Regions from separate parts of the Pseudomonas sp. GW821-FHT09D08 genome, predicted to be linked through region 1. Evidence: predicted binding sites of a transcription regulator. Region 1 holds the regulator's gene; each other region holds the start of a gene.
What was found. Region 1 encodes FliA, which starts transcription of late flagellar genes. Its sites were predicted from a motif close to CTAAAGTTTNNNNNNNNNNNGCCGNTAA; they were not measured.
Positions count from the first base shown of each region.

Region 2: a site for FliA is predicted at 8,750-8,777, ahead of AC07OP_RS30180 (methyl-accepting chemotaxis protein). Genes of this name have one in related genera too.
Region 3: a site for FliA is predicted at 8,837-8,864, ahead of AC07OP_RS29980 (methyl-accepting chemotaxis protein). Genes of this name have one in related genera too.

Region 1 is NZ_JBWKOX010000007.1:166,585-176,660, reverse strand. Features, by position in the region: gene fliR (flagellar biosynthetic protein FliR) at 1-591, shown strand, start outside; gene flhB (flagellar biosynthesis protein FlhB) at 595-1,731, shown strand; gene AC07OP_RS15080 (YncE family protein) at 1,861-3,180, shown strand; gene AC07OP_RS15075 (S1 domain-containing protein) at 3,330-3,533, shown strand; gene cspE (transcription antiterminator/RNA stability regulator CspE) at 3,575-3,778, shown strand; gene flhA (flagellar biosynthesis protein FlhA) at 4,003-6,117, shown strand; gene flhF (flagellar biosynthesis GTPase FlhF) at 6,130-7,446, shown strand; gene fleN (flagellar synthesis regulator FleN) at 7,552-8,385, shown strand; gene fliA (RNA polymerase sigma factor FliA) at 8,382-9,122, shown strand; gene AC07OP_RS15045 (chemotaxis response regulator CheY) at 9,293-9,667, shown strand; gene AC07OP_RS15040 (protein phosphatase CheZ) at 9,686-10,076, shown strand, end outside.
Region 2 is NZ_JBWKOX010000032.1:26,595-36,670, forward strand. Features, by position in the region: gene AC07OP_RS30150 (hypothetical protein) at 1-496, shown strand, start outside; gene AC07OP_RS30155 (glutathione S-transferase family protein) at 596-1,222, shown strand; gene AC07OP_RS30160 (OPT family oligopeptide transporter) at 1,249-2,988, opposite strand; gene AC07OP_RS30165 (REP-associated tyrosine transposase) at 3,120-3,578, opposite strand; gene AC07OP_RS30170 (hypothetical protein) at 4,118-5,026, opposite strand; gene AC07OP_RS30175 (lactonase family protein) at 5,153-6,274, shown strand; gene AC07OP_RS30180 (methyl-accepting chemotaxis protein) at 6,428-8,485, opposite strand; gene AC07OP_RS30185 (tRNA (adenine(22)-N(1))-methyltransferase) at 8,797-9,492, opposite strand; gene AC07OP_RS30190 (FadR/GntR family transcriptional regulator) at 9,506-10,076, opposite strand, start outside.
Region 3 is NZ_JBWKOX010000031.1:42,972-53,047, forward strand. Features, by position in the region: gene AC07OP_RS29945 (YeeE/YedE family protein) at 1-1,065, shown strand, start outside; gene AC07OP_RS29950 (DUF2986 domain-containing protein) at 1,067-1,228, opposite strand; gene panB (3-methyl-2-oxobutanoate hydroxymethyltransferase) at 1,393-2,208, shown strand; gene AC07OP_RS29960 (aminotransferase-like domain-containing protein) at 2,196-3,584, opposite strand; gene AC07OP_RS29965 (MFS transporter) at 3,596-4,822, opposite strand; gene AC07OP_RS29970 (DUF2569 domain-containing protein) at 5,028-5,546, opposite strand; gene AC07OP_RS29975 (alpha/beta hydrolase family protein) at 5,627-6,667, opposite strand; gene AC07OP_RS29980 (methyl-accepting chemotaxis protein) at 6,763-8,784, opposite strand; gene AC07OP_RS29985 (ImmA/IrrE family metallo-endopeptidase) at 9,319-10,076, shown strand, end outside.

The DNA of each region.
Region 1 (10,076 bases):
CCGGTCAACGCACTCGACCTCAGTGCCTTGATGCTGATTGCCGAGCAGATCCTGATCGGCTCGCTGCTGGGCTTTTCGCTGCAACTGTTTTTCCAGGCGTTCGTGATCGCCGGGCAGATCATCTCGATCCAGATGGGCATGGGCTTCGCGTCCATGGTCGACCCCACCAACGGCGTATCGGCGGCGGTGATCGGGCAGTTCCTGACCATGCTGGTGACCTTGTTGTTCCTGGCCATGAACGGCCACCTGGTGGTGTTCGAGGTGTTGACCGAAAGCTTCACCACCTTGCCGGTAGGCTCCGGGCTGGTGGTCAATCACTTCTGGGAGCTGGTGGGGCGTCTCAGTTGGGTGCTCGGTGCCTCACTGTTGCTGGTACTGCCGGCGATCACGGCCTTGCTGGTGGTCAACATCGCGTTTGGCGTCATGACCCGCGCGGCGCCACAGCTGAACATTTTCTCCATTGGTTTCCCCTTGACCCTGGTGCTGGGCATGGGGATTTTCTGGGTCGGCCTGGCTGACATTCTCAATCAGTATCAACCGCTGGCGACCGACGCCTTGCAGTTCTTACGTGATCTGGCACGGGCGCGCTGAGCCATGGCCGAGAGCGAGAGTGGTCAGGACAAGACAGAAGACCCCACGGAGAAACGTAAAAAGGACTCCAGGGAAAAGGGCGAGATTGCTCGCTCCAAGGAACTCAACACCGTTGCGACCATGATGGCCGGAGCCGGTGCCTTGCTGATCTATGGCGGCGGCCTGGCGCTGGACCTGATGGAGCTGATGAAGCACAACTTCACCTTGCCCCGCGATGTGTTGCTCAACCCCGGCTCCATGGGCCAATACCTGCTGCACTCGGGCAAGATCGCGATATTGGCGGTGCAGCCGATCCTGATCACCCTGCTGCTGGCCGCGCTGATCGGCCCGGTCGCCCTCGGCGGCTGGCTGTTCGCCGCCGGCAGCATGGCGCCCAAGTTCAGTCGCATGAACCCTGCGGCCGGTCTCAAGCGCATGTTTTCCGCCAAGGCCCTGGTGGAGCTGCTCAAGGCCCTGGCCAAGTTCATCCTGATTCTGTTCGTGGCGCTGATGGTGTTGTCGTCCGACATCGATGACCTGCTGCGCATCGCCCATGAACCGCTGGAGTCGGCGATCATCCACAGCGTGCAGGTGGTGGGCTGGAGTGCGCTGTGGATGGCCGCCGGGCTGATCATCATCGCGGCGGTGGATGCGCCGATCCAGTTGTGGGAAAGCCACAAGAAACTGCTGATGACCAAGCAGGAAGTGCGCGACGAGCACAAGGACCAGGAAGGCCGCCCCGAGGTCAAGCAGCGCATCCGCCAGCTGCAGCGGGAAATGTCCCAGCGCAAGATGATGGCCTCGGTGCCCGACGCCGACGTGGTCATCACCAACCCGACTCACTACGCCGTGGCCCTCAAGTACGACCCGGAGAAGGGCGGCGCGCCGATGCTGCTGGCCAAGGGCAGCGACTTTACCGCACTGAAAATCCGTGAAATCGCCGTGGCCCACGACATCCTGCTGCTGGAGTCGCCTGAGCTGGCGCGGTCGATCTTCTACTCCACCGACCTCGACCAGGAAATCCCGGCGGGGTTGTACCTGGCCGTGGCCCAGGTGTTGGCGTATGTCTATCAGATTCGCCAATATCGCGCGGGTAAGGGGAAACGCCCGGATCCGCTCAAAGACCTGCCGATTCCGCCGGAGTTGCGCCGCGATTCTTGAGGAATGGTTGTCGCGCTTGCGGTGTTTCCGTCTGTCGGTAAATGCCGTCTACCTGTCAAGTTTGACAGTTGTGGGCTGGCACTTCTGAGCGTTACATGGGGTTCCCATCCATGTAGAGGGATTCCCCCCATGAGCGGCTCCTCAACCAAACCCCATCCTCTCCTTACGATCAACCTTCCTGGCCAGCGACGGCGTCCCGGCAATGCGGTCGACAAGCAGGCTGCCCAGCACGGTTTTTACCCGAACAAAGGTCTCGATGTGCATGTGCGCGAAACCTTCAGCCATGCCGACAGCGCCGTTGAACTGACATTGGACGGCCAGGTGATTGCTGCCCATAAGCTCAACGGCGACGCAACGCAAACCGGGATCAAGTTTTCGGTACCGGCCGAACGGCTCACCCATGGCCGGCATGTGTTGAGCTATCAGGTCAAGCAAGGTCGCTCGAGCCTGCGTCAGGCCACCCGCCAAGCCATCGTCAGCGTGCACGCCCAGCGCCTGTTGTACTTGGGGGTGCCCGTGAAGAAGAGCGATGAACGCGTCTATGTGAACATCGATATCAGGGTCGAACCCTGCATTGCCACCCTCACGGCGGCCGGCGAAGTGGTTCATATGATTGAGGGCAATATTGGCAGCTTTCTGTTCAGTCCGGATGGCAGGTATCTGCATGCCGAATGGGTCAATGGCATTGCGAAGATCGATCTTCAGACAATCAGCCTCGTCGATAACTATCCCGTTTTCATTGAAAAGCTGGGAGGGTTCAGCCCCGACGGGCGGTTTCTATATGCATGCAATTGGCTGTATAGCCATTTGTTCATCGTTGATGTGCAGGATAAAGAGCTTTTGCCAGGCGCTGTTATTGATGAGTACGCCACGGGGCTGGTGCTTGGTCGCGATGGCGGTCAGATGTATGTTGGCGCGTGGGGTGGCCCTGGGAACGCTGAAGCTTCGCTGATCATTGTCGACAGGACGTCGCAGGAAGTGATCAAGAAAATACCGGTTGGGGCCATCACGTTCGACACCGTGGGCAATCCGCACGACGGCCATGTCTATGTGGCTTGTCTTGGCGTGCTGGGCGAAGGGGCCGGGGTCTATAGGTTCGATCCTGTCAGTGAGCGCGTCGAAAAAATATCCAAGCACCCGGCCTGGGGGTTGACCTTGAGTGCCAATGGCCAGCGGCTGTATGCATACGGCGGTGACATTATCAGTGTCATCGACACGAAGACCGGCAGAGAGAAGGAGAATCACCGTTTGTCTGTGCGGTCATTGGCCGTGAGTCCGGACGGGAAGTGGGTATACACCGGGTCCTATGAAGAGCACGGACGGATTGACGTGTATGACGCGCAAGGCTGGACGTTGGATCACAGTATTCCTATTTTCAAACCCTTCATTCATCGCATGGAAACCCAGAAGTCCAACGGCGACCTGTGGGTGTGCTTCTCCAATGCGTAATGACGTAAAAACCGAGGCAGGCGAGGGGCCAGCCATTCGTCGTCACTCCTTGCCTACCTGTCAAGTTTGACAGTAGCCAACTTGCCATTCTCGCGGTTCCATACCATCAGGTACTGCGCGCACGCTGTTAATAGATGCAGGGAGTGGTGATGGCTGTGGTGACGGGAACGATCAAATCTTATGACCCGAAGACCCGCAAGGGGGTGATTGTGCTGGATGATTGCGCAGCGGAGGTGTTGGTGGATTCGCTCGGTTCGCAAGGGGTTCGGCTTTCAGTGGGTTTGAAGGTCGAGCTTCAGATGATCCATCGACCCGATGGCGTGTATGCATCAAGGGTCAGGCTTATCTTGTGACACCGGCGCAGGTTCTTGAGTGAAATCTAGGGAGAACGGCAATGGCAACGGGCACGGTGAAGTGGTTTAACGCGGAGAAGGGGTTTGGGTTTATTTCTCCCGACGACGGCAGTGCGGATGTATTCGTCCATTACTCCGCTATAGACAGCGCGGGCTTCAAAAGCCTGGATGAAAAGCAAAAGGTCGAATACGACGTGACTTCAGGTCAAAAAGGGCCGCAGGCGGCCAATGTGAGGCCGTTATAGAAAGGTCTCGTGCAGTAAATGCAAACGGATCCAACGGTGGGACGGGAGCAGCCTTTCTCTCACCGTTGGAGTGTTTACATCCGATAGAACTCGGGCGCCTGTAGCGATCCACCTCCTCAAAAGCAAAGTTGGAAGGCTTCTTGCAATACCGCCTTCAGGACGCCTCCCGGCGTCAAAAGTTTGCTTCAAGGAAACGAGGAATACCGGTGGTGGATCGCTCTCAAATGTTCAGCACGGCCCGTGGCACCCTGACTGACCTCTCGCGGGGCAATCTGGGTGTGCCGTTGTTGCTGCTGGTCATGCTGGCAATGATGATGTTGCCGATGCCGCCGTTCCTGCTGGACGTGTTCTTCACCTTCAACATCGCCCTGTCCGTCGTCGTGCTGCTGGTGTGCGTCTACGCCTTGCGGCCGCTGGATTTCGCGGTGTTCCCGACGATCCTGCTGGTGGCAACCCTGTTGCGCCTGGCGCTGAACGTGGCGTCCACCCGTGTGGTCATGCTCCACGGCCAGGACGGTCACGCCGCTGCCGGTAAGGTGATCCAGGCCTTCGGTGAGGTGGTGATCGGCGGTAACTACGTGGTCGGTATCGTGGTGTTCGCGATCCTCATGATCATCAACTTCGTGGTGGTGACCAAGGGCGCCGGGCGGATCTCCGAGGTGAGCGCACGCTTTACCCTCGACGCCATGCCCGGCAAGCAGATGGCTATCGACGCCGACCTCAACGCCGGCCTGATCGACCAGAACCAGGCCAAGACCCGCCGCTTGGAAGTCGCCCAGGAAGCCGAGTTCTACGGTTCCATGGACGGTGCCAGTAAATTCGTGCGCGGTGACGCCATCGCCGGCCTGCTGATCCTGTTCATCAACCTGATCGGCGGCATGGCGGTCGGGATCTTCCAGCACGGCATGACCTTCGGCGATGCGGGCAAGGTGTACGCCCTGCTGACCATCGGTGACGGTTTAGTGGCGCAATTGCCATCACTGTTGTTATCTACAGCTGCCGCCATCATGGTGACCCGTGCTTCGGGCTCCGAAGACATGGGCAAGCAGATCAGCCGGCAGATGTTTGCCTCGCCCAAGGCCCTGGCCGTGGCAGCCGGCATCATGGCGATCATGGGCATCGTGCCGGGCATGCCCCATGTGTCGTTCCTGAGCATGGCGGCCATGGCGGGCGGTGGTGCCTACCTGTTCTGGAAAAAGCAGAATGCGGTCAAGGTCCAGGCCCAGCAAGAGATCGCCCGCCAGCAGGAACTGCTGCCATCCCCGGCCCGCGCCCAGGAAACCAAGGAGTTGGGCTGGGACGACGTGACCCCGATCGACATGATCGGCCTGGAAGTCGGCTACCGCTTGATTCCGCTGGTGGACCGCAACCAGGGCGGCCAGTTGCTCGCGCGGATCAAGGGCGTGCGCAAGAAGCTGTCCCAGGACCTGGGCTTCCTGATGCCTACCGTGCATATCCGCGACAACCTCGACCTGGCCCCGAGTGCCTACCGCCTGACCCTGATGGGCGTGATCCTGGCCGAAGCTGAGATCTACCCGGACCGCGAGCTGGCAATCAACCCCGGCCAGGTGTTCGGCACTCTCAACGGCATTACCGCCAAAGATCCGGCTTTTGGCCTGGAGGCGGTGTGGATCGAAATCAGCCAGCGCAGCCAGGCGCAGTCCCTAGGCTACACCGTGGTGGACGCCAGTACCGTGGTCGCCACCCACCTCAACCAGATCCTGTACAAGCACTCCCACGAGCTGATCGGCCACGAAGAAGTCCAGCAATTGATGGGTTTGCTGGGCAAGGCCTCGCCAAAACTGGCAGAAGAGCTGGTGCCGGGCGTGCTGTCGTTGTCGCAACTGCTCAAGGTGCTGCAGGCGCTGCTGGCCGAACAGGTGCCAGTACGCGACATTCGCAGCATTGCCGAGGCTATCGCCAACAATGCCGCCAAGAGTCAAGATACTGCCGCGCTGGTGGCGGCGGTGCGTGTCGGATTGTCCCGCGCCATCGTGCAAAGCATTGTAGGGCTTGACTCCGAGCTGCCTGTGATCACCTTGGAACCAAGGTTGGAACAAATATTGCTCAATAGTATTCAGAAGGCAGGACAAGGCCAGGAAGAGGGCGTTCTGCTGGAGCCAAGCATGGCTGAGAAACTGCAGCGTTCGTTGATCGACGCCGCACAGCGCCAGGAAATGCAGGGCCAACCGGTGATTCTGCTGGTGGCGGGTCCGGTCCGGGCGATGTTGTCGCGGTTTGGACGTCTGGCAGTACCGAATTTGCACGTTTTGGCTTATCAGGAAATTCCTGACAACAAGCAAGTGACTATCGTCGCGACAGTAGGGCCCAACGGCTGAGGGTAGTGGGTTATGCAAGTTAAGCGTTTTTTCGCCGCCGATATGCGTCAGGCCATGAAACTGGTCCGCGATGAGCTGGGCGCCGATGCCGCGATTATCGGTAATCGTCGTATTGCCGGCGGTGTCGAGCTGACGGCTGCCCTGGACTACACCCCCTCGGCATTGGCGCCGCGTGTGCCGAACATGGAGCTCGAAGACGAGCTGCGCAAGACCGCTTCGCGCATCGTCTCGGCCCAGGCTGAGCTGAGCATGCGTGGCGACAGCGATGCCACCACCAATCGCCAGTTGTTCGCCGGCCTGCCGCTGACCGCCGCCGAGCCGCTGGTTGAGCCAACGTTCATCGAACCGCCACGTCCTGCCGCGCCAGCCCCGGCCGCCGCAGTCGACCAGCGCGTCTTCGACTCGATGCGTTTTGAACTCAACGGTCTGCGCGAGCTGCTGGAAGTGCAACTGGGCTCGCTGGCCTGGACCCAACTGCAAGGCAGCAAACCGCACCAGGCCAACCTCTGGCGCCGCCTGCAACGCATCGGCCTGTCCGGCCCGTTGTCCCGCGACCTGCTGGCCCTGACCACCGAAATCGAAGAGCCTCGCCAGGCCTGGCGCATGTTGCTGGCCCACTTGGCGCGGATGATCGCCACCCCGGAAATCGAACCCCTGGAAGAGGGCGGTGTGATCGCCATGGTCGGCCCTGCCGGCATGGGTAAGACCACCACCCTGGCCAAGCTGGCGGCGCGCTATGTGCTCAAGTACGGCGCGAATAACATCGCGCTGGTGAGCATGGACAGCTACCGCATCGGCGCCCAGGAACAGCTCAAGACCCTGGGCCGTATCCTCAATGTGCCGGTCACCCATGTCGATCCGGGCCAGTCCCTGGCCAACGCGCTCGATCCGTTGCTGCGCAAGCGCGTGGTGCTGATCGACACCGCCGGCCTGCAGGCCAGCGATCCGGCGTTGCGCCTGCAACTGGAAAGCCTGGCGGGGCGTGGCATCAAGTCGAAAAATTACCTGGTGCTTGCAACCACCAGCCAGAAACAGGTTCTTACCGCTGCGTACCATAGCTACAAGCGTTGCGGTCTGGCCGGCTGCATCCTGACTAAACTGGATGAAACCGCCAGCCTGGGCGAAGTGTTGAGCCTGGCTATCAGCCATGAACTACCGGTTGCCTACCTGACCGACGGGCCGCGGATCCCGGATGATTTGCATCTGCCGCGCCGTCATCAGCTGGTCAGCCGCGCCGTCAGCGTGCAAATGCAAGAAGAGCCTAGCGAGGAAGCGATGGCCGATATGTTCGCCGACCTTTACCACAACCCGGCAAAACGGGTGGGTTGAGGTGCGATGAACACCGTGAAATGTACCTACATCGATGGTCTGCAAGCGATTCACGCGGCCAAGCCATGTAGCCTGCGTCTAAGCAAGACAAGGTAAAGAAATAAAATGGGCAGCATGCATCCCGTACAGGTGATCGCGGTGACCGGCGGCAAAGGTGGCGTCGGGAAAACTAACGTGTCAGTGAATTTGTCCCTGGCCCTGGCAGAGCTTGGCCGTCGCGTCATGCTGCTGGATGCTGACCTGGGGCTGGCGAACGTCGACGTTCTGCTGGGACTGACGCCCAAACATACCCTGGCCGATGTGATCGAGGGGCGCTGTGAGCTGCGCGACGTGCTGCTCCAGGGCCCTGGCGGGATCCGCATCGTGCCGGCCGCCTCCGGTACCCAGAGCATGGTGCACCTGAGCCCGGCGCAGCATGCCGGCCTGATCCAGGCATTCAGTGACATTGGCGACAACCTCGACGTGCTGGTGATCGACACCGCCGCCGGGATCGGCGAGTCCGTGGTCAGCTTTGTGCGCGCGGCGCAGGAAGTCTTGCTGGTGGTCTGCGATGAACCCACCTCGATCACCGACGCCTACGCCCTGATCAAACTGCTTAACCGTGACTACGGCATGAACCGCTTCCGCGTCCTGGCCAACATGGCCCAGAGCCCGCAGGAAGGCCGCAACCTGTTCGCCAAGTTGACCAAGGTCACGGATCGCTTTCTCGATGTCGCCTTACAATACGTCGGTGCAGTTCCCTACGACGAGTGTGTACGCAAGGCTGTGCAAAAGCAGCGTGCAGTCTACGAAGCGTTCCCTCGTTCCAAGTGCGCATTGGCGTTCAAGGCTATTGCCCAGAAGGTCGATACCTGGCCGTTGCCTGCCAACCCTCGGGGGCATCTGGAGTTTTTCGTCGAGCGATTGGTGCATCAGACGAGTGCAGGACCGGTGCTATGACAGCGAACGGCTATAACGCTTACAAGAAATCTGCCCGTGACAGCCAGGGCGAGTTGATCGAGCGCTATGCGCCACTGGTCAAGCGCATCGCCTATCACCTGCTGGCACGCCTGCCCGCCAGCGTCCAGGTCGAAGACCTGATCCAGGCGGGCATGATCGGCCTGCTCGAAGTGTCGACCAAGTACGACGCGAGCAAGGGCGCGAGCTTCGAGACGTATGCGGGTATCCGCATCCGTGGCGCGATGCTCGACGAAGTGCGCAAGGGTGACTGGGCGCCGCGTTCGGTGCACCGCAATACACGCATGGTCAGTGACGCAATTCGTGCAATTGAAGCAAAAACCGGTCGCGACGCTAAAGATCACGAAGTTGCGGCCGAACTCCAATTGAGTCTCGACGATTATTACGGGATTTTGAACGATACCTTGGGCAGCCGCCTGTTCAGTTTCGACGACCTGTTACAGGACGGCGAACACGAAGGGCTGCACGAGGACGGCGCGAGCGCGCATATGGAGCCGTCCCGTGACCTGGAAGATGAGCGTTTCCAGGGCGCGTTGGCGGACGCCATTGCCAACTTGCCGGAGCGCGAGCGGTTGGTGTTGGCGCTGTACTACGACGAAGAGCTGAACCTCAAGGAAATCGGTGAGGTCCTGGGGGTCAGCGAATCCCGTGTCAGCCAGTTGCATAGCCAGTGCGCGGCCCGCTTGCGGGGGCGTCTGGGAGAGTGGCGAGCGCGCTGACAGGCAGTGTGGGGAGCATTGCAAAGCGATACCGCGAAGGTGATAGGCCTTCGCGGGCTCGGGCCGTGGTGCCCTTGGCAGTCCTTTTTGTGTAATGCCTGTTGATTGAAATGGCGCGTCCAGGTGCTGGGCGCGTTTAAGACTGCTTGGAGGTCGAATTGGACAAGAACATGAAAATCCTCATCGTTGATGACTTCTCAACGATGCGGCGGATCATAAAAAACCTGTTGCGTGACCTTGGGTTCACAAACACGGTCGAGGCGGATGACGGTCTGACGGCGATTCCGATCCTCAACAGCGGGAGCATCGACTTTCTGGTAACGGACTGGAACATGCCGGGCATGACCGGCATCGACTTGTTGCGCCACGTGCGTGCCGACGAAAAATTGCGCAGCCTTCCCGTGTTGATGGTGACCGCCGAAGCCAAGCGTGAACAGATCATCGAAGCCGCCCAGGCCGGGGTCAACGGTTACGTGGTCAAACCATTCACTGCACAGGCCTTGAAAGAGAAGATCGAAAAGATCTTCGAACGCATCCACGGCTGATGCCATCGCGGGGGAGCTATGGAGCATAAAGAAACGTCACAGGGAGACTTTGAGTCGACCCTGAAAAAGCATGCTCACCAGTTGGTTGACAGCCTTGAAAAAGGCCAGTTCGGCGACGCGGTGCAGTTGATCCATGAGCTCAACCAGACCCGTGACCGAGGCCTGTACCAGGAAGTGGGCAAGCTCACACGCGAGCTGCACAGCGCGATCGTCAATTTCCAGATTGACCCGCACATGCCCCAGGCCGAAGAGATTTCGCAGATCACCGACGCCACCGAACGCCTGTCCTATGTGGTCAGGCTGACCGAGGCGGCGGCTAACCGCACCATGGACCTGGTGGAAAACGCCACGCCCCTGGTCAACGGCATGGCCACGGAAGCCCACGCCCTGAGCGTTGACTGGGGCCGCT
Region 2 (10,076 bases), on a different contig from region 1:
AAGCGATGGCAGCAACGACAGCCCCACCTCGGTGACCTTCACGGCGGTGGGTGGCTTGCTGAACAAGAATGAGATCTACAGCGACACCTTCCATGTCGAGCGCCTGGTGCAGGCGGACCTGATCCAGTTGAAGTCGAAGATGAACGGCGTGGGCGACGGCCAGGTGCTGCTGACCCGCGAAGCCGAACTGAGCATTCCGAGCAGTTGGACGCCTGGCCAGACGCTGAGCACCAACCTGCACATGGCGAACGTGCCCGGCAAACCGACCGATACCCCACTCCAGACCTCCGTGAGCTGCAAGATAGGCCAGCGCTTCCCGGCCCGACAGGTGTTTGCCTCGTTGACCGGCGACGCCATTAAGCTTGAGTGCGAGCAAGGCGACTACAAGACCTCGCGCGCGTTTATCGAAGACCTGGGCATTGCCCTGACGCTGGCAACGACCTCGAGCAAAATGCGCTCGGCGTATGAATACACGGCGTTCGAGGTGGTGCGTTGATCGAAGGGACGTTTGCCAAGCAAACATCCCGCTGATTCAGGGCACTCTACGTTGCCGCAGCAGTCTGTTCCTACACACCCCATGCCCCGCGGAGTTCCCATGATCATTGTCCATCACCTCAACAACTCACGTTCGCAGCGCATTCTGTGGCTGCTGGAAGAGCTTGGCCTGCCGTACGAGATCAAGCGCTACCAGCGCGACCCGAAAACCAACCTTGCTCCGCCGGAGCTCAAGGCGATCAATGCGCTGGGCAAATCCCCGGTGATCGAAGACGGCGCCAACGTGGTGATCGAGTCCGGCGCCATCGTCGACTACCTGATCCGCCGGCATGGCGACGGTCGCCTGCAACCGGACCCGGCCACGGCCGCCTACGACCAGTACGTGCAATGGCTGCACTTCGCCGAAGGCTCGGCCATGCTGCCGCTGATGCTTAACCTGTATGTGGGCCGCCTGGGTGAAGCCGGTGCGCCGCTGCACCCGCGGATCGAATCGGAAGTGGCCAATTACCTCGGTTACCTCAACGAGGCGCTGGCACACACGCCGTATCTGCTGGGGGATGATTTGAGCGGCGCGGACATCCAGATGAGCTTTATCGGCGAAATCGCCAACGCCCAGGGCAAGCTGCCGGCGTACCCGCACCTGGCGGCGTGGGTGCAGCGTTTCCAGGCACGCCCGGCTTATCGCCAGGCGCTGGAACAGGGTGGGGAGTATGCGTTTGCCAAGTGAGTAGCTTGCCCTCTACTACGCAGAGGCTAAGGCGCCGCCATCTGCCACAGCGAAGCGCCCACGCCGGTGATGCTCTCCCCCGCAATCAACCCCGCCGCTGCGGTAATCGCAAACCGCTCGGTGAGGCTCGGCCAGCGGCAGCTCACCAGCCAGGTGAGCACCGCACCCAGGGCCATCATCAGCGACACCGAAGCTGGCAGCACAAACGCCAGCCCCAATGCGGCAGCACTGGGCAGGTAGCGGGCGCGATGGGCGGGCAACAGGCTGTCGAGTACACCCAGCAACACCCCGGCCAGCCCTGCGATACCGATCGCCCAGCGAATGCTCGCCGACAATGAATCCAGCCCATGGGTGAGGGTTTGCGCCACGGCTTTCCAGGTCGCGACCGCCGGCGCCGGCCATTCCTCGGTGAGCAGCATCGAATGCGGATCAGGAATCAGCGCCAGGTACGCGAACACCCCGACGATGCTGCCAATGAAAATCCCCAGGATCTGGGCGATGACTTGCTTGTGCGGCGTGGCACCAATGGCCTTGCCGACCTTGAAGTCGTTCATCAGGTCGGTGCACTGCCCCGCCGAGCCGCCGGCGGTGTTGGCGCTCATCAGGTTGATCGGCACCTGCCCCGGCGCGACGATGCCGAAGCTCAGCTGGGACAACTGCCCGATGGCGCCAATCGGCGGAATACCGGTGGCGCCCACCACACGGGCAGCGACGGCCGCCAGGCAGATCGCCAGGGGAATGGTCAGCAACGCCATCCACAGGTTGATGCCGAACAACAGCGCCTGCAGGCTCACCACCAATACGATCGACAGCACAAAACCGGCGGCCGGCCCGGGTTTGGGTACGCTCCAGGCTTGCCCGCCGGCGGACTTGGTCGAGGTGTATAACGCCCACAGACGAATCGTCAGCGACGCCAAGGTCGAGCACACCATCAGGCTCACTCCCGGCCACAGCAACCACTCCACCAACGCCGCAAATTGCGGGCCGCTGCTGCCGGCCGGCAAGGTAACCAGGCCTTGCGCCAGCAACCACGGGCCCAGGCCGCCCCAGGCGAGCAAGGCGCCGAGCAGCAGGGTCAGGCCTACGCGAATGCCGATAATGCCGCCAAACCCCAGCAGCAACAGCGAAGGGTCGGCAGTGAAGGTCAGGCGCTCCAGCTGGGCGGATGGCGACCAACGCGGGAAGGCCCACATAAAGGTGTCCACCCACTTCACCAGCCCGGACAGCAACGCCGCACTGAGCAGCACCTTCAAGCGCGTCGCCGCTTCGCGCCCATGGTTGTAGATATGCAGCAGGGTTTCGAGGGTGGCCATGCCTTCGGGAAACTTCAGCGCCTTGTCATTGAGCAACGAAGGCCGCAGGTACCAGGCGATCCAGATGCCCAGGAAACTCACCGAGAACACCCAGGCGATCATCGGCAGCGCATCCAGCTGGTTGCCCGTCAGCAGGGTATAGGCCGGGATCGGCGCCACCAGCCCACCGGAAATGATCGAAGCAGCGGCCGAGGCGACGGTCTGGTTGATATTGCTCTCATGCAGCGTCCACGGCAGCTGCTCCGACGACCGCCTCGCCAGGCCCTGCCAGATCGCATACCCCACCAGCAGGGCAATGATCGACATGTTGAACGACCAGCCGATCTTCAACCCGGCGTACACATTCGAAGGGGTCAGCAGGATACCGAGCAACGTGCCGGTGATGACCGCGCGCAGGCTCAGTTCGCGTTCGACGGGGGGATGAGGGGGGACCATTGATGAGGTGGCATGCATGCGGATTCCTTTCGGCAGGGGAACAGGGCGACATAACAAGTGAGCCCCTTAAGGCCTGAAGGTTCCTATGCGGCAAGCGGGCGCCTTTTTATGGTGAGCGGGCTTCAACCTCCACGCCATCAATTACTCAATCAGAGCCATGCAGCATCCCATAACGAATAATCCCCTACCTGCGCCACCAACCCAGCCCGCAAAGGGTTGGCAATGATGTAGCGAGCCATCTTGCGAACATCATCCTCCGCGCGGACAGCCCTATCGTGATAACCGGGTTGCCAGACACGCTCCTTGCTTTGACGACGCCGGTTGATGGTCAGCGTGCTACGCGACTTCATACGCCGCACCACGTCGGGCAACGTCTTCTGCTTCAGCTCAAACAGCCAGTGAATGTGGTCAGGCATGATGACCCAGGCCAGAGAGTCGACCAATGCCAGCTCATGAACCTGCCGAAATTCGGCCACCAACAGACGACCCAGATAAAGGTCGGTGAATAGGCGCTGACGGTGATGCACGACAACGGTAATGAGGTAACTGCGTCCGTATTCAGAGTAACGACCGTGACGCAGGCGATGGGATTGGGGTGTGGGGCGCATTCCGTTGCTCCTGGGGACCGTCCTGAAGAGCATTAACACTAGCGCGCCGTAGCTGGCGAGCCAGTGTCATCGGGTGACTGAATGTATCCGCCCGGAGTGACCTGGCTTTTTTGTGGTGAGCGGGCTTGCCCCGCGCTGGGCTGCGAAGCGGCCCCAAAAGCGGTTATCCGGATTCACCTGGAAAAACGCAGTGTTCTTGATGGGGCCGCTTCGCGGCCCGGCGCGGGGCAAGCCCGCTCACCACAGAAGCCCGCTCACCACAAAAAGTCCGTTCACCACTACGCGGGCGCCCCATCACCAAAGATCATCCCATTACAGAAAACCTGTCATCGGGTGACTGAATGTATCCAGCCCGGAGTGACCTGGCTTTTTTGTGGTGAGCGGGCTTGCCCCGCGCTGGGCGGCGAAGCGGCCCCAAAAGCGATTATCCGGATTTACCTGGAAAAACGTGGTGCTCTTGATGGGGCCGCTTCGCGGCCCGGCGCGGGGCAAGCCCGCTCACCACAGAAGCCCGTTCACCACAAAAAGTCCGCTCACCACTAAGCGTGCGTAAAACCCGTTCCCCCGGCCACCTCGCCATCGGCTTGTGCCTTGTCCAACAGTTGCTGCACCCACGGCGCATTCCGGGCATTGACCACGCCATAGCGGTCCGGCGGGAAAAACGCCCAGTGATGGGCGATTGCAGTAAGGCGCTTGAGCTCATCGGCCGCCAGCCAATACCCGGTGTCCAGCAAGGGCAGCGGTTCGCCGTCGAAACGTCGGCCCAGCATCAGGTTGGTGCCGGGGGCGAAGGTAAAGGCCAGGTCCTGGCAGGGTTGCAGTTGTTTGTCCGGTGCCGGCATGCGGCCGACCCGGTTGTAGGTGAAGTCACCGGGGTATTCGTCCTTGAATACCAGCCAGTGGCCCGCCGTGGTCTTGGCGACGATCCACTGCGACACCCCGCTGCTCTGGGTGCGTTCAAGCTCGCCGTTTTTCCATTGCATCAGGGCGTTGCAGTCGGGATCGTAGTCCGAGGCCCACAGGCTGGTGCCCGACACCAGCCTGTGGCGCTCCAGCTCGACCACGCCCTGGTCCGGCATGGCCTGCCAGTAGCGCTTGATGGGATCGCGGGTATCACGCAGGTAGTTGCGCAGCCCCCAGGCCGCCGTAAAGACCACTGCCGCCAATACCTGCCAGGCAAAGGTGTCGCCGATGACACGGTCCACGTCCAGCCCTGGCGCGAACGCGGCCCCGTACAGCCACACGCCCAGCATGAACACCAGGCTGGGCAGGAACACACCAAAGCACAGCGGCGGCAGCAGCACTTCGATCCAACTGAAGTGATGCCCGGCTGCATGCTCCCGTGCCCAGGCCTGCTCCTGGGCGAGCATGGGTGCCTGTTCGCGCGGGCCGATGCCGGGATCGGGGGCCTTGAAGCGCCAGTAAAGTGCGATGGGATCGTTATTCATGCCGCGCATCATGCCCTTGGCGCGGGCAGAGATACAGCGCCCCGACCGCCGATAAAACAATCATTGCCGAGATCCGCCCACAGTCATACGATGACTGATCACACCCATAACAATAAAGGATCACCTGTGAACAAACCCCTGCTCCTGGCCGCCGCCGTTGTCTGCGGCCTCAGTGCCCACGCCCACGCCACCACGTTTGCGTATATCTCCAGCCCCGGTGACGGGCTGATTTCCCAGTACCGCCTCGACGAAAGTAACGGCGCCCTGAGCCTGGTCGAGCAAGTGACGGCCGGCGATCAGGTCAACCCCATGGCCCTCAGCCCCGACGGTAAGACCTTGTTCGCGGCCCTGCGGGTCAAGCCGTTTCAGGTCCAGGGCTTCAGCATCGACCCGACAACCGGCCGCCTGACGCCGCAGTCCAAGGCGCCGCTGGCCGAAAGCATGGCGTACCTGGCCATCGACCGCGCCGGGCGCTATTTGCTCGCGGCGTCCTACGGTGCCGACACCCTCAGCGTCCAGCCCATCGACAAGCCCGACGCCATCCACACCTACAAAACCGGCCTGCATGCCCACTCGCTGCGCACCGACCCCAGCAATCGCTTTGCCTACGCCGGCAACCTGGGCACGGACCATGTGCTGCAATACCGCTTCGATGCCGCCACCGGCGCACTCACCCCGATCGGCAGCGGCTTCGTGAGCGTGCCGGCCAATACCGGGCCTCGGCACCTGGCGTTTTCGGCCGACGGCAAGTACCTGTATGTGGTCGGTGAAATGAGCGGCACAGTCACCGCATTTGCCATCGATGACAGCACCGGCGCGCTGACGCAGATCGGCGTGGCCAATGGCATTCCCGAGCGTTTGAAACTGGCCCACGGCGAAGTACGAGACGCGCGCAACAATGACCTGAAAGACGACCCGACGCCGCGCATCTGGGCGGCCGATCTGCGCCTGTCGCCGGACGGCAAGCTGCTGCTGATGAGCGAGCGCACCAGCAGTTCGGTATCGGCGTTTGCGGTGGATACCGCCACCGGCGGCCTGCGCTATGTCGACAACTACCCGGTCGAGGAGAAGCAGCCGCGCAATATCGCGTTCTCCCCCAACGGGCATTGGCTGCTGGTGACCGGTGAGAAAAGCGACAAGGTCGGCACCTATGCAGTCAGCGCCAACGGTGCGTTGAAGCGGGTGGGGGAAGCGGCGTCGGGCAAGGGGGCACTGTGGATTGAGGTGCTGCATACCTCAGCCAACTGACCTGGACCTGTGTGATTATCCCTTGGGGAGGCTTGGACGAGGTATGACCCGCGTCCAGGCCTCAAATGTGTAAACGATGTCCCCGGTTTCAGATGTAAACGATGTCTACGGTTCTACACCCCCACAGGGTTGGATCTTGAGGGTGTACAGGCCTCAGCTCAGGCGAAACCGTGCAGTGTTATCACTCAACGCCTGGCTGCCCTTGCTCAAGGTGTCCGCCGCACGGTTTACCGCGCGGGCGCCGTCCAGCAGGCGCCCGGCGGCCTGGTCGACTTGCTGGATATTGCCGCTCACTTCATCCGCCGTCGCTGCCTGCTCCTCCACCGCCGTGGCGATTTGCGCCAGGGTGTCGGTGACGTTCTGCACCGCGCCGGCAATCTCGCCCAGGCGCGTGCCCAGGCCGGTGACGGACTCGGCATCGGTCAACGCCTGCTCGCACGCGGCACCCATCAGCGTCACCGCCTGGCTCACGGTGGCGCGCAGGCTGTCGACGGTGCCGGCGATCTGCGCCGTCGAGGCCTGGGTGCGTTGCGACAGGCTGCGCACTTCATCGGCGACCACCGCAAAGCCCCGGCCTTGCTCGCCTGCGCGTGCAGCTTCAATGGCGGCGTTAAGCGCCAGCAGGTTGGTCTGCTCGGCGATGCCACGAATGGTGTCGACCACCGATTGAATCTGCTGGCCTTGCTGGCTGACCTGCTGCAAGGCGTCCGAGGTGTCGGTCAGGCGCTGGTTGAGCTGCTGGATGCTGGCGGTGGTACGCTGGCTGTCGCGGCTGCTGTCTTCGGCGATGCGCCGGGTCTGCTGGGCACTGCCCGAGGCCTGCTCGCAACTGCGCGCGACGCCCATGGACGTGGCGGCCAACTGCGTGGCGGCGGCGGCGATCTGGCTGATCTGGTGCTGCTGGTCCTCGACTTCGCTGAGGGTGCTGCCCGATTGCGAATTAAGGGTGAGCACCGCCGAGCCGAGTTGCTGGGTTTCGTGATTGACGCCGAGCAGGCTGGTGCGCAATTGCACCACCGCGACGTTCAACGCGGTGCTGATCGCCGCGAGTTCGTCGCGCCCTTCCACCGCCACTTCCACGCACAGGTTGCCGTCGCGCAGGGACTCGGCCAACGTGGTAATGCCGCTGGCACTGCGACGGATGGAGGCTTGCAGGCACATGAACAGGTACAGCGCCGCCAGGGCCAACAGGCTGAATGTCGCCGCCATCGGGATGAATTGCTTGAGTGAACGGTCGTGGTAATAGCTCAGGCGCGCATCCAGGGAGGTCAACGACTGCTTGCGCAGCGCGCCGAGGCTGCCGAGCATGGCGTCGACACTGCGGTCGAAGGCGGCGGTGTCGAGCTTGATGGTGCCACCAAACACGCCGTCGTCGAGCACCTTGAGTTCGTTATCCAGCACTTGCAGGCTGTTGTCGTACTGCCCCGTCCAGGGTTCCACACCCGCGAACGGCTTGGCCTTGAGCGAAGCGGCGGCCTTGATCAACTGGTCGCGCGCATCGCCGATGCGGCTGCGCAAGTCGCGCATCTGCAAACGGCTCTGCAAGGTGAACTGCCCCGAAGAAATGGACGACTGCCCCACGCTGGCCATGCGACCGATGCGCTCGATCAGGTCGGGCGCGTGCTGGGTGCCCATCTGCATGAGCATGTAGGTTTCCAGCCACGGGTCGAGGATCAGCCCGGCGTCCAGGGCGATCTGTTCGCGCAGCGCCTGCATCGCCGTCAGCGCGGTGGTGAAGCGGTCGTAGCCGTCCGGCCACCACCCGACGGTGCGCAGCGATGACGAATCCATGCCCTTGACGGTGCCCTGCAACGCTTCGAAGCGGGCCAGGACATCAGCGCTGGCGTTCTGGGTTTTCAACGCCTCGCCGAGGGCTTGCAGGCTTTGCTGGATCAGCGGGAAATTGGCATCGACGTTATCCATCGCCGCCTTCGCTTCCGGTGTCGGGGCGTGCAGGATGTCCGCCGCCTTCCAGCGCGCCGCCAGGTTACGTTGCGCCGTCAACTGGCCGTCCAGTGCATCCAGGGCCAGCAGCTGGCGAACGCCGGACTGTTCGTTGGAAATCACGCTTAATTTGTCGCGATAGTCCTGGCCGATCATCCACAGGCTGCCCGCCAGGGGCAGCATGAACAGGAAGAACAGGATCTGGAACTTACGCGCGAAGCCGAAACGTCCGAGCAGGCGGATACCGGGTGATAAAAGGCTGTGCATGTCCACTCCCAAAAACAACCCACGCGTTAGACGGCAGGCGAAGCCTTGAAATGACTAACGGCAAAATGCCATGTCATTGATTAGGTTGGCACTAGCAAGATACGGGCCGCTGCTGCACAGCCCTGAAACAGGGCACGCGACGCGCCAATACGGCCCGAGGCGCGCTCGAAAATGGGGCGAAAGCACCCAGTTGCGACACAGGCATCGTCACCTGCGGAGACGCCCACCCAAGGCGCGCACTGAAACGCCCTCAATCACCACAACCTATCGGCCGCACACGGGAAGAACTTGAAGGGGATACGCCGGACTGTTCACGCCAGCAGCCGGGTAATCCACTGGACCTGCTCGGCGATGGCTTGCGCCTTCGCCTGCGGCACCCGCTGCCGAGCCTGTTCAAAGCCCGCCAGGGTGCGTTTTTTCAGGCGCAACGCACGCTGCCACTTGGCGAGGAACGCCGGGCTGCGGGCCTGCAGGTGCATGGGGCCGAAGTACAGCTCTTCAGCGCTGTACACCACGGGTTCGGCGCGCTCGGCCATGATGATTTCATAGTAGAAGCGGTTTTCGTGCAGCAGCTCCTCACTGAGGATGCGGTAGCCGTTGCTCATCAACCAGTAGCGCAACGGCTGTTCGCCGCCGTTGGGTTGCAGGATCAGACGTTCGCGGCCGCTGAGGTGGGCCTTGCCGCTGTCGAGGATGTCGCGGATCGTCTCGCCGCCCATGCCGCAGACGCTGATCGCGGTGATCGCGTCCGCCGGCTCTATCGCCGCCAACCCATCGGCCAGGCGCACCGTGACGTGCTGCTCCAGGCCATTCTCGCGCACGGTGCGCTGCGCCGCGTGGAACGGCGTGCTCGCCACCTCGCCCGCCACCGCCGCCTCAATCACGCCACGGCGCATCAAGGCCACCGGCAGGTAGGCGTGGTCCGAGCCGATATCGGCCAGCCGCGCGCCCATCGGCACCTGCGCGGCCACACGCTCCAGGCGCATGGACAAGGTGTGTTCGTTCAACCTGCGTTCCTTTTTATTCGCCGGAAAATCGATCCCGGCTGTTGGTCAGATGCAACACCATCGCCGCCCTTGCGGCATCCGAGTCCTGGCGCTTGATCGCGTTGAAGATCGCCTCATGCTCCAGGTTCGCCAGTTGCCCGAGCTTGGCAAAGTCCGCCCCGCCGCGCTCGTCACCCTTCACCTGGGTACGCGGAATCATCGCATTGCCCAGGTGCTGCATGATCTCGGTGAAGAACGTGTTGCCGGTGGCTTCGGCGATCAACTGGTGAAAACGCTTGTCCTCTTCCACGCAGCTGTCGTTGTTGGCCAGCGAGGCCTGGTAGTCGTCGAGAGCGGCGCGCATGTGGGCCAGCTGCGTGTCGGACCTGCGCACAGCGGCCAGCGCCACCGCCTGCACTTCCAGGCCCAGGCGCAGCTCGAGCATGTTGCGCACGCTGGCGACGGTGTCCACATGCAGGCGCAAGCCTCGCTGGGCCTGTTGCGCCAGCACAAAGGTGCCGATGCCATGGCGCGTCTCCACCAGCCCCGAGGCTTGCAGCTTGGACAGGGCCTCGCGCACCACGGTCCGGCTCACCCCATGCTCG
Region 3 (10,076 bases), on a different contig from region 1:
TTGACCCTTTACCACGCTGCCTTCGGCTTCACCTCCGCCTGGCGCGTGTTTATCAATGATCGCCGTGGCGCAGGCCTGCGGGCGCAGATGGTGATGCTCGCGCTGGCGGTGCTGCTGTTTTTCCCGGCGCTGGGGGCGGGCACGTTGTTCGGGCAACCGGTGGTCGGGCTAGTGGCGCCGGCCGGGGTGTCGGTGGTGTTTGGCGCGTTTATTTTCGGCATCGGCATGCAGTTGGGCGGCGGGTGTGCCTCGGGCACGTTGTTCACCGTGGGCGGCGGTAATGCGCGCATGCTGGTGACGCTGTTGTTCTTTATCTGCGGTTCGCTGATCGCCACCCACCATGTGGACTGGTGGTTTGCGTTGCCGGCATTCCCGGCGGTGTCCATCGTCAAGAGCTTCGGCGTGGTGCCGGCGTTGCTCGCCAGCCTGACCATGTTTGCGCTCATCGCGGCCGTCACCGTGCGCCTGGAAAAGCGCCGCCACGGCCAGCTTGAAGAAGGCGTGACCAGCGAACACCAAGGCCTGCGCCGCTTCCTGCGTGGGCCATGGCCGTTGGTGTGGGGCGCGATTGGTTTGGCGTTGCTCAACTACGCCACCCTGGCACTGGCCGGGCGGCCGTGGGGGATTACCTCGGCCTTCGCGCTGTGGGGCGCCAAGGTGGCAAACGGGTTGGGTGTGGACGTGGCCAACTGGGCGTTCTGGCAAATGCCGGGCAACGCCAAGGCCCTGGCTGCGCCGGTGTGGGAAGACATCACCAGCGTCATGGACATCGGCATCGTCCTCGGTGCGCTGTTGGCCGCCGGCCTGGCCGGGCGCTTTGCCCCCAGCCTGAAGATCCCGGCCCGTTCGCTGCTGGCCGCGGTGATCGGCGGCCTGCTGCTCGGCTACGGCTCGCGCCTGGCCTACGGTTGCAACATCGGCGCGTACTTCAGCGGTATCGCCTCGGGCAGCCTGCATGGCTGGGTGTGGCTGGTGGCGGCGTTTATCGGCAACAGCGTGGGCGTGCGCCTGCGGCCGTTCTTTTTCGCGGGTGAGCGCCGGCCCGAAGCGCTGAGCGGTTGCTGAGTTAACCCTCGGGGGACATGTCTGGCGCCTGGGCGGCCTCAGCCGCCAGCTTTTCCCGCTCGGCCTTGCTGATGTACTTATCCTTGGATTTCGGTGCCAATTTGGCGCTGGCCTTTTTGGCTTTGGCCTTGAACAGCTGTTGCAGTTTTTTCTGGCGATTCATGGGTTGTTACCTGGCGTGTACGTGCGCGGATGATACCAGCTTAAAAAACCGCGACGGCTGCCTGGGTCGCTTTTTAGCGCCGATCTGTGCATTGAATCGCCGCGCCTTTCGCCAATACTCGGGCCCCGCATTCCCCGAGTATTGAACGCGATAAGGAACACACCATGAGCCTGCACACCCGCACCAAACGCATGACCGTGCCCCAACTGGTCGCCATGAAAGGCCAGCAGAAAATCGTCTCCCTCACGGCCTACACCAGCGCCATCGCCAGGCTGATCGATCCGCTGGTGGACTTCATTCTGGTCGGTGACTCCACGGCCATGGTCGGCTATGGCCGGCCGTCGACCTTGAGCATGCAGCTCGAAGAAATCATCGGCCACACCCGTGCCGTGGTCGACAGCACGCGCCTGGCCTGTGTGATTGCCGACATGCCATTTGGCAGCTATCAGGAATCCCATGAACAGGCGTTCCGCAATTGCGCCCAGGTGTTGGCGCGCACCGGCTGCGATGCGGTCAAGCTGGAAGCCAACCAGGCGCTGGCGGGCACCGTGGCGTTCCTGGTGGCGCGTGGTATTCCGGTGATGGCGCACGTGGGGCTGATGCCGCAGTTCGTCAACGTGATGGGTGGGTTCAAGGCCCAGGGCCTCACGGCTGAAACCGGCGCCGTGATTACCGAAGACGCCCGCGCCAACCTGGAAGCGGGCGCTTTCAGCCTGCTGCTGGAAGGGGTGGCCGAAGGCGTGGCGCGGCAGATTACCCAGGACTCGGACAGGCCCACCATCGGCATCGGCGCCTCACCGGCCTGCGACGGCCAGGTGCTGGTCACCGAAGACCTGTTGGGCCTGGGCGGCGAGCATCTGCCGCGCTTCGTCAAGCAGTACGCCGATGTCGGCGCGGTGATTCGCGATGCGTGCGAGCGGTTTGCCGACGACGTGCGCCAGGGCCGCTTCCCCCAAGCGCAACACTGCTACGGGCTTTGACGGATCGCCTGGGCCAACAGCTGCACGGCCTGGGCGATATCCTTGCTCCAGTCGAGGGTGTAGCTCAGGCGCAGGTGATACGGCCAGTTGCCGTGCAGGCTGAACAACTGCCCCGGGGCGATCACGACGCGCTGGGCCAGCAGGCGCCCGAACACCTGCCCCATGTTGACCGGGCGCCTGGCCTCCAGCCAGAAACTCGCGCCGCCATGGGGTTCGACCACGTGCCACTCGCCGTGCGTTTCCAGCAGGGCTTTCATGCGCGTCATCCGTTCCCGCAAGGCCGCGCGCAGCATCAGCAGGTGCTGGTCGATGCGCCCGGAGGTGAGCAGCTTGGCAATCGCTTTCTGACGGGTCGGCGACAGGCGAAACCCCCGCTCCAGGAACACCCGCTGCAACTGCGGCCCTTGTCCGCGACACAGCACATAAGCGTAGGGCGCCTCCGCGCCGATCACCTTGTCGAAGGTCGAGAACACCAGCAGTTTCTGTGGGTCGGCAAAGTCGCGATAGCGGGCGGCGGGCGCCTCGAAATACAGCTCGCCGTAGGTGTCGTTTTCGAACAGCCAGATGTCCCGCTCTGCCAGCCAGCGGCAGATCTGCTGTTTATCCTGCGCTGGCATCACGCCGCCCTGGGGCACGTTCACGCTGGATGACAGCACCGCCAGGCGGATCGGCTCCCGCTCGAGCAGTGCCTGGAGGGCGGGCAGGTCGAAGCGCCCGTCCGCGCCGAGGGGCATTTCAATCACGCGGATATTCGCCGCCTGCAACTGACGCAGCACCGCCCACGAACACGGCGACTCCACCACCGCCAGCGTGCCACGCAACGCCAGGGCGCTGAGCGACAGGTCCAGCACGCTGTGCAGGTCCGAGCCGATATACACCTGTTCGGCCTGCCAATAGCGCTGGGTGGATTGGGTGTAGCGCGCGGCCAGCGCTGCACGCAACTCGGGCTCGCCGAACGGCAGGTACAGCGGGGTGAGGGCGCGCGGGTACTGGCGGGCCAGTTCGCGCTCCATCATCAACAAGGGGTTTTCCAACGACAGCAGCATCGCCGGGGCGTCGCTGCTCAGGGCCAGCATGCCCGGCTGGCGGGCGTTGGCGAATACCTGGTCGAGCAAATCAGGCGAACCTTCGCTCAACAGCGGCGCCGCCACGGCCCGGGTGAAATAGCCACGCTTGGGCCTGGCCTGGACACGCCCCTCATCCTCCAGCAGCGCATAGGCGTACTTGGTGGTCGACACCGACACGCCCAGGCGCCGGGCCAACTGGCGCAGGGACGGCAGTTGGCGTTCGCCTGCCGAAGGGTTCGCCTCGATCAACTCGACAAGGTAGCGGTACACCGCCTGATAGGCGAAAGAAGCGTCGTTGGCGGTATCCATGGTCCCTCGGTTTAGCCAGGCTGGGCCGCCAGGCTATTACTGATGTTGCGCCCCAGCACCAGCACTGTAACAAAACCGCAGCCCACCAACGCCGTGGCCAGGCTCAACAACACCGAGCTGCCCAGTTGGTCGACGATGCGCCCGCCGAAGAACGAACCCAAGGCAATGATCACCTGGAACAAGGCCACGAACAGCGGCATGCCGCGTTCGACATCCTTGGGCGCCACCACAAACATCCAGATACTGGCACAGGCCGGGAAGGCGCCGAAGGCGAAGCCCCACAGCCCGATCAGCATCGCTGCGCCGGTCATGCCGGTGGCGAAGTGGGGGAACAGCGCGGTGCTGGTGCCGATCATCAGCGCCACCAGCAACAGGGTGTGACGCACGCTGCGGTTGGCGGCGAAACCGGCAAAGATATTGCCGAACACCCCGGCCACGCCGAAGAGCAGCAACAGCGAACCAATCGTCGGCCCGTCGAAGCCGGAACTGTATTTGAAGAACGGCGCCACATAGGTGTAGGCCGCAAAGTGCGCCAGGCCGATCAACAGCACCGCGATCAACCCGATCCGCGCCTGTGGGTTGATAAACAACGCCGGCAGGTCGCTGACGCGAATGGCCTTCTCCGGGGTGAGCCGCGGCAGCAGGAACACCTGCGCCAGCAGCACCGGCACGCCCAGCAGTGCGGTGACCAGGAACGTCATGCGCCAGCCCATCAGGCCGCTGAGCCAGGTGCCGACCGGCACGCCGAGCACGGTGGCCAGGGTCACGCCCATCATGATGATCGAGGTGGCCTTCGCCACGTCCACACCCCTGGGCGCCAGGCGCCCACTGAGGGCAATGGCCGTGGCCCAGAACCCGCCGATACTGATGCCCAGCAAGACACGGCCGAACAGCAGCAGGCTGAAGTCATTGGCAAAGGCCACCACCGAGTTGGCGATGATCATGATCAACGTCAGGCCGATCAGCAGGTAGCGCCGGTCCATCGCGCCAATGCTCACCGACAGGAACGGCGCAGCGAGGGCGGCCATGATGCCGGGCAATGTCACCATCAGCCCGGCATGGCCGGCACTGATACCGAGGTCGCTGGCGACGTCGTTGAGCACACCCACCGGCAGGAACTCACTGGTCACCAGGGCGAAAGCGCCCACCGCGACCGAGAGGATTGCCAGCCACTGCTGTTTGACGCTTTGCTGATTATGTTCGGGACGGCCGCTGGGGGCCTGGAGGGCACTTGGCATGATGCTGGGTTCCAAGGGGGATGTCGCCTGAGGCCAGGCGAAGGGGAAGAATTGGGAGGCGATTATAGGAATCGGGCCTGGCCACCCTATAGGCGAGCGGTTCGATAGTAATCATCAGTGCTATCGATGTGAGGGGGCTGCGTAGTTCAGCGGCATCGCCTTGGCAGCCTGCCAGTCATCCGGCAGGCGCTCGATGCTCACCGCGTCAAGGGCTGACGATGCCCGGCGCTTGCGCCGCAACCGGCCGGTGTTGGACAAACGTTGCCTTGACCCTTTTGGAGAACAGTATGTAGGGGACCCAGATCGAGGTGGACACCAATCCGCGGACGGTTTCCTTGGTCGTGTTGTAGTCGAATATGGGTTCATCCACCAGAACAAGCGAGCTGAACCATGCATCAAGTGGAACGTAAACAGCCGAGGCGATGAGCGTGACGATATAAACCTTGGGGAATAAATAATGTTCGCAGAAGAACAGGTAAACCAAATAACCAAAGGCCGCGATAAAGACTGCATTGACGAGGGTTTCTGAAATCAGGATCGCGCCCCACAGGGCGTTAGTCATCGTCGTGCCGGATGAGGTGAGGATGCTGAACGAGCCATCTGCGAATATTGGGTAATACACCGCGATAAGGGCATAACCCAGGCGCGCCAAGGCTATAAACAGGCCCAAGCCAACCACGATCAACCAACCGCCAAGTCCCTTCGGGTGTTTACTTTCTTGCATGTTCGCTCCGCAGTTCAATAGCGTTAAAACGATAAATAGTCAGCCGTGACTCGACACGTGCTCTAAGGTCGATGCCTGCTTTACTGTCGAAACGATCGGCGTAAAAACTCACTGATCAGCCCCACCACCTGCTGCTGAATCACCGCCCGTGGCCGAGCCCCCTCACCATCGCGGCAAATCATGCCGTCGCCCGGTGAACTCTCCTCGATCAGCGCCATGCCCCCCGGCTTGCAGATCGACATAAAGCTGAAGTGCGTAGCGTCGGCGATCTCCACGTACTTCGTCGTTGCTTCAGGCAGCCGCTTGACCATGTCGGCGGACTCCAACTGCGGGTCCATATCCTCCGATGGCACGCCCCCCGCAATCACCAGCGCCGGTACCGGCAATGCAGCCAGGCTGGCGTCGGTGAAGCCGCGGGACAGGCCCAGGTCCAGGGACACGATGGCGGTGACGCGCTTGTCGCTCAAATCCGCCGCCAAGCGCGCTTTACCTTCTGGCGTGCCGGCGGGGTTCATCTCCTGGTAGCCGATGCAACCGCCGAGCTTGGGGTGGATGCTGCAGTCGCGGCTGAACAGCTCGGGGTCGAAGCGCGCCCCGGCGAGTTCCAGCACGGTCCAGCCGCCAAGGGAATGGCCCACGGCGGCAATCTGGCCTTTCGCGACCGCGCCAAATAGCTTCGGCTGAGCCAACACCGCGTCGATCACGCGGCTCAGGTCGGCCGGGCGTTGCCATAACTGCGCGGCGGTTTGCGGGTTACGGTCTTTGGTGGTGGTGCCGGGGTGGTTGACCGCCGCCACGATGTAGCCCTGATGCGCCAGCGCACTCGCCAGCCACACCTGCTTGCCCCAGTTGCCGCCATAACCGTGGGAGAGCACCACCAGCGGATGCTCACCGGCAGCCGGCGGCGCGTCGGGTACGGCGAGGGCACCGATGAACACCGCGTTGTCGGCGATCAGGGTGGGTTTGGCGGTGGTGGTAGCGGGGTACCAGACGACCAGCTCAAGTGGACGCTTGTCTTGTGCATCGGGCAGGGTGACGGTCTTGAACCCGACGGGGTTTTCGGCGGCGAGGGCGGGAGCGGTCAGGCACAGCAATAGCAGGGCGGCGAGGGCGTTTTTCACGGTTGTTATCGTCCTTGATATGAGCGACGCATCATGCACTGAATCCCCCGTTCAGTGCCATGAGCCCCGCGCCATTTTTTACCTGCCGTTAGCGCCTACCCATGGGTCAACCCCGTCAACGTATCCGCAATGGTCTTGGTCCGTTGCGCCGTACCCTCCGTTGCTCGGCTCGACGCCTCCAGCACATCCAGCATCTCCCGCAGCGCACCCACCCCGGTGGACTGGTCTTCAATCTGCTGGGCCACCCGCTGGATCTCACTCGACAACAAGTCGATATCCACACCAATTTCCGCCGCATTCTTGCGCGTGATTTCCGCCAGCTTGCGCACCTCGTCCGCCACCACCGCAAAGCCCCGGCCCAGGTCGCCCGCGCGCGCCGCTTCAATCGCGGCATTGAGTGCCAGCAGGTTGGTCTGCCCGGCGATCTGCTGGATCACCTGCACAATCGACTGGATACGCAAACTCGACCCCGCCAGCGTGCGCGCCCCCTGTACCGCGACATCCGCCTGGCTCGACAGCCCCTCCACCGTGGCCCCTGCCTGGGCAGACACGCTGTTCTGCTGGCCAATCGTGCCCACCAGTTCATCCATCGAGGCGTGCAACTCGCCGGAGTAATGCTTGAGCTGCGAAGCGATGTCCTCCTGCTGACGCTCGGCCTGGGCCAACACCAGGCCCAAGTCGGCCAGGCCCTCGAAGACTGGCAGGATATTGCGGTCCAGGCCTCGGGTATTCAGGGTGTCGGTGAAGTCATTGTTCTTGAACGCGGTAATCTGCTTGACCACCACATGGTTCAAACCCGCCAGCTTCTTCACCTGACGCCGTAGGAAAAACGCCTTGAACTCGCCGTAATGGGCGATGAAATTGTCCACGTACTCATCACTGAAACTCGCCCCCTTGGCCACCCGAAAGAAGAAAATCGCCGTCAGCGTCTGGTTCAGGTTCAGGCCCAGAATCTCCCCGAAGGTCGAAAACCCCGCCAACGGCACATCCCCAAAAATGCCGGCCATGCTGCCCAGCTCGGCGCCGTTGTTCAGCCGGCGCAGAATGCAGTCATTCAAAATTCCCGCCACCGGCTGGCCACCCTTGCCGCGCAGGAACTGCTCATAGTCCAGGCGCGTCGCCTCCCGCAATGGCGTACGCCGCACCATCACCAACTCCTCGCCCGGCGCCACGTCGCAAAACAACTGCACGATCTGCTGCTCATAATCGATACGCGCGATAGACCGCACAAACAACTCACTGCCCACCCGAATCGCAAACGAATAATCCGCCAGCTTCGACTCCAACGCCTGGGGCGCGCAACTGAACGCATCACACAGCGCCTGCACCATGCTCTTGATATTGCCGCTGCTGTCGATCACCTGGTCAATCGTGCGGTCCTCCACCGACGCCGTCAGCACACTGAAGGTCAAATCCGCCGCCTTGAAATTCTGGCTCTTGAACACCCCAAACCGCACATGGGCCGCCGTTTTCAGGAACACAATCTGCGCATGGTTCTGATAACTGCGCTGGCCGTCATGAATCAGCGTCTTCTGGAAATCCGACTTACCCCCGGCCGATCCCCCTACAAACAAACACGGAAACCGCCCCGACTCATACAGCGCCTCCATGAAAAACGACTCCGACGCCGACAACCCATCGAACACCACATACGCCAAGGTATCGCGATGATCGATCGACGTACGTACCTGCACCCGCTTGATATTCGCCACCAACTTGGCAATCCGCTCCTGCATCCCCAGGCGAGTGCCGCCACCGCGAATGTCCTCACACTCCAGCGGCACCATCACCACCTCGGCCGAAGCGATCAGACTGTCGTCGAACAACTGCAACACCACCCGGTCCCAGCGCTCGCCGGTGGCGCAATACAGCGAACCGGGCGCATTGCACAGCTCGCCGGAGGTGGTGCACAGGCTGAGGGTGGACTGGGGGAAACGATGCTTGAGCTTGGCGGCGATGGCGTCGATGTCCAGATGCGGCGAGATAAAGCCGGTGATCAGGGTGGGGGTGATGCGTAGAGCGCTGAGGGCGGCGTCCAGATTGTTGGCGGTGCTGGTGAGGGTGGTGGTGCCTTGGCGAGCGGGCCGGGATTTTTTCAGGAGGGAGAGTGGGTTCATAGGGTGGGCTCGGTCGGGTGGGGATGCGGGGGTAGGCATGTGGTTAGTAGGGTTATCGGCAGGTTGGGTGGGGGCTGGAGGGGGAGGGTGGGGGATGCGACGGATGGACGCGGGTGTTCTTAGGTTGGTGTTCATAGAGGGGCTGCTTTCGGCCGATTCTGTTGAAAAAGTCGGCCATGGTTTCCACGGTAGAAAAGTACCCGCTTGAGATTGAAGTCTTGACTTTGATCAGAGGATTCCGGGCTCGGATTTCGCGTAGCTGCGCGCAAAGAAGGCATTTTCAACAGTCAGTACGCGGGCAGTCTGGAAGGACCGACTTTTTCAACAGAATCGGCCAAAAGCTGACACTCAACGATACATATCAAACCGGAAAAGATTGAACAGGAACCTACTCCACCCTTCAATTGGCTTATCAAGTAGCCGCTCTCCATCGACAGCTAGAGTGTCGCCTCGAATAATCAACAATACGCATAGGAAACTCTACTGCGCTATCGGCTATTCTCAGAGCCCAATCAACAGCATTTCTGCGTAACTATGGAAATTGAGAAGCTAAGCACTTACGCCAAGGGCGACAAATTTGAAGAGCAGGTCTTTCAGTTCCTGTCTCGTGAGATCCATGAGGGGCGCTTCTTCTGTCGACCTGAGAACTGTCAGATCTACAGAAAAAGAGGCTATTACTCACGCGATCGAGACGACGCCATCATCTTCGATATTTCGATCGAGGTGTTCCTGCCGGGTCTCGAAAAACCATCGATGATCATCATAATAGAATGCAAAAACTACAGCGGCACTGTTCCCGTATGCGACATTGAAGAGTTCAGCTCAAAGGTCAGTCAGGTTACCGGCTTCAACGTCAAAGGGATCTTCGCCTCCATGAGCGCATTTCAGTCCGGTACGTTCAACATTGCTCGCAACAGAGGCTTTGGCCTTCTGCGGTATTTTGACCAATCTGAGTTTCGATGGGAGCTCCCTCGTGCGTTGCTGACAGGAGCTCAAAGCGCAAAATCGCGTAAGCGTGCGGAAATTGAATATGCTCTAACACATCCTGACTTTCGGCCCACTATCTACAGCGCATACGCCGTCACTCCGTCTGGTTACACGGATGGGTGGGACGGTATCTGGAGAGGCCTCAGTTTAGAAGCAGCTTTCAGTGAAAATGAGCTGAGGTTGATTCATCCGCCCCTACCTGCGGCCAAGCCGCGTGTTGCCTTTGTCTCAAAAAACAGCATCGAAGACTTGGCTGAACGGGTATTGAAGTCGATATGCTACATCAGAGGCGATGTAGATCTGAA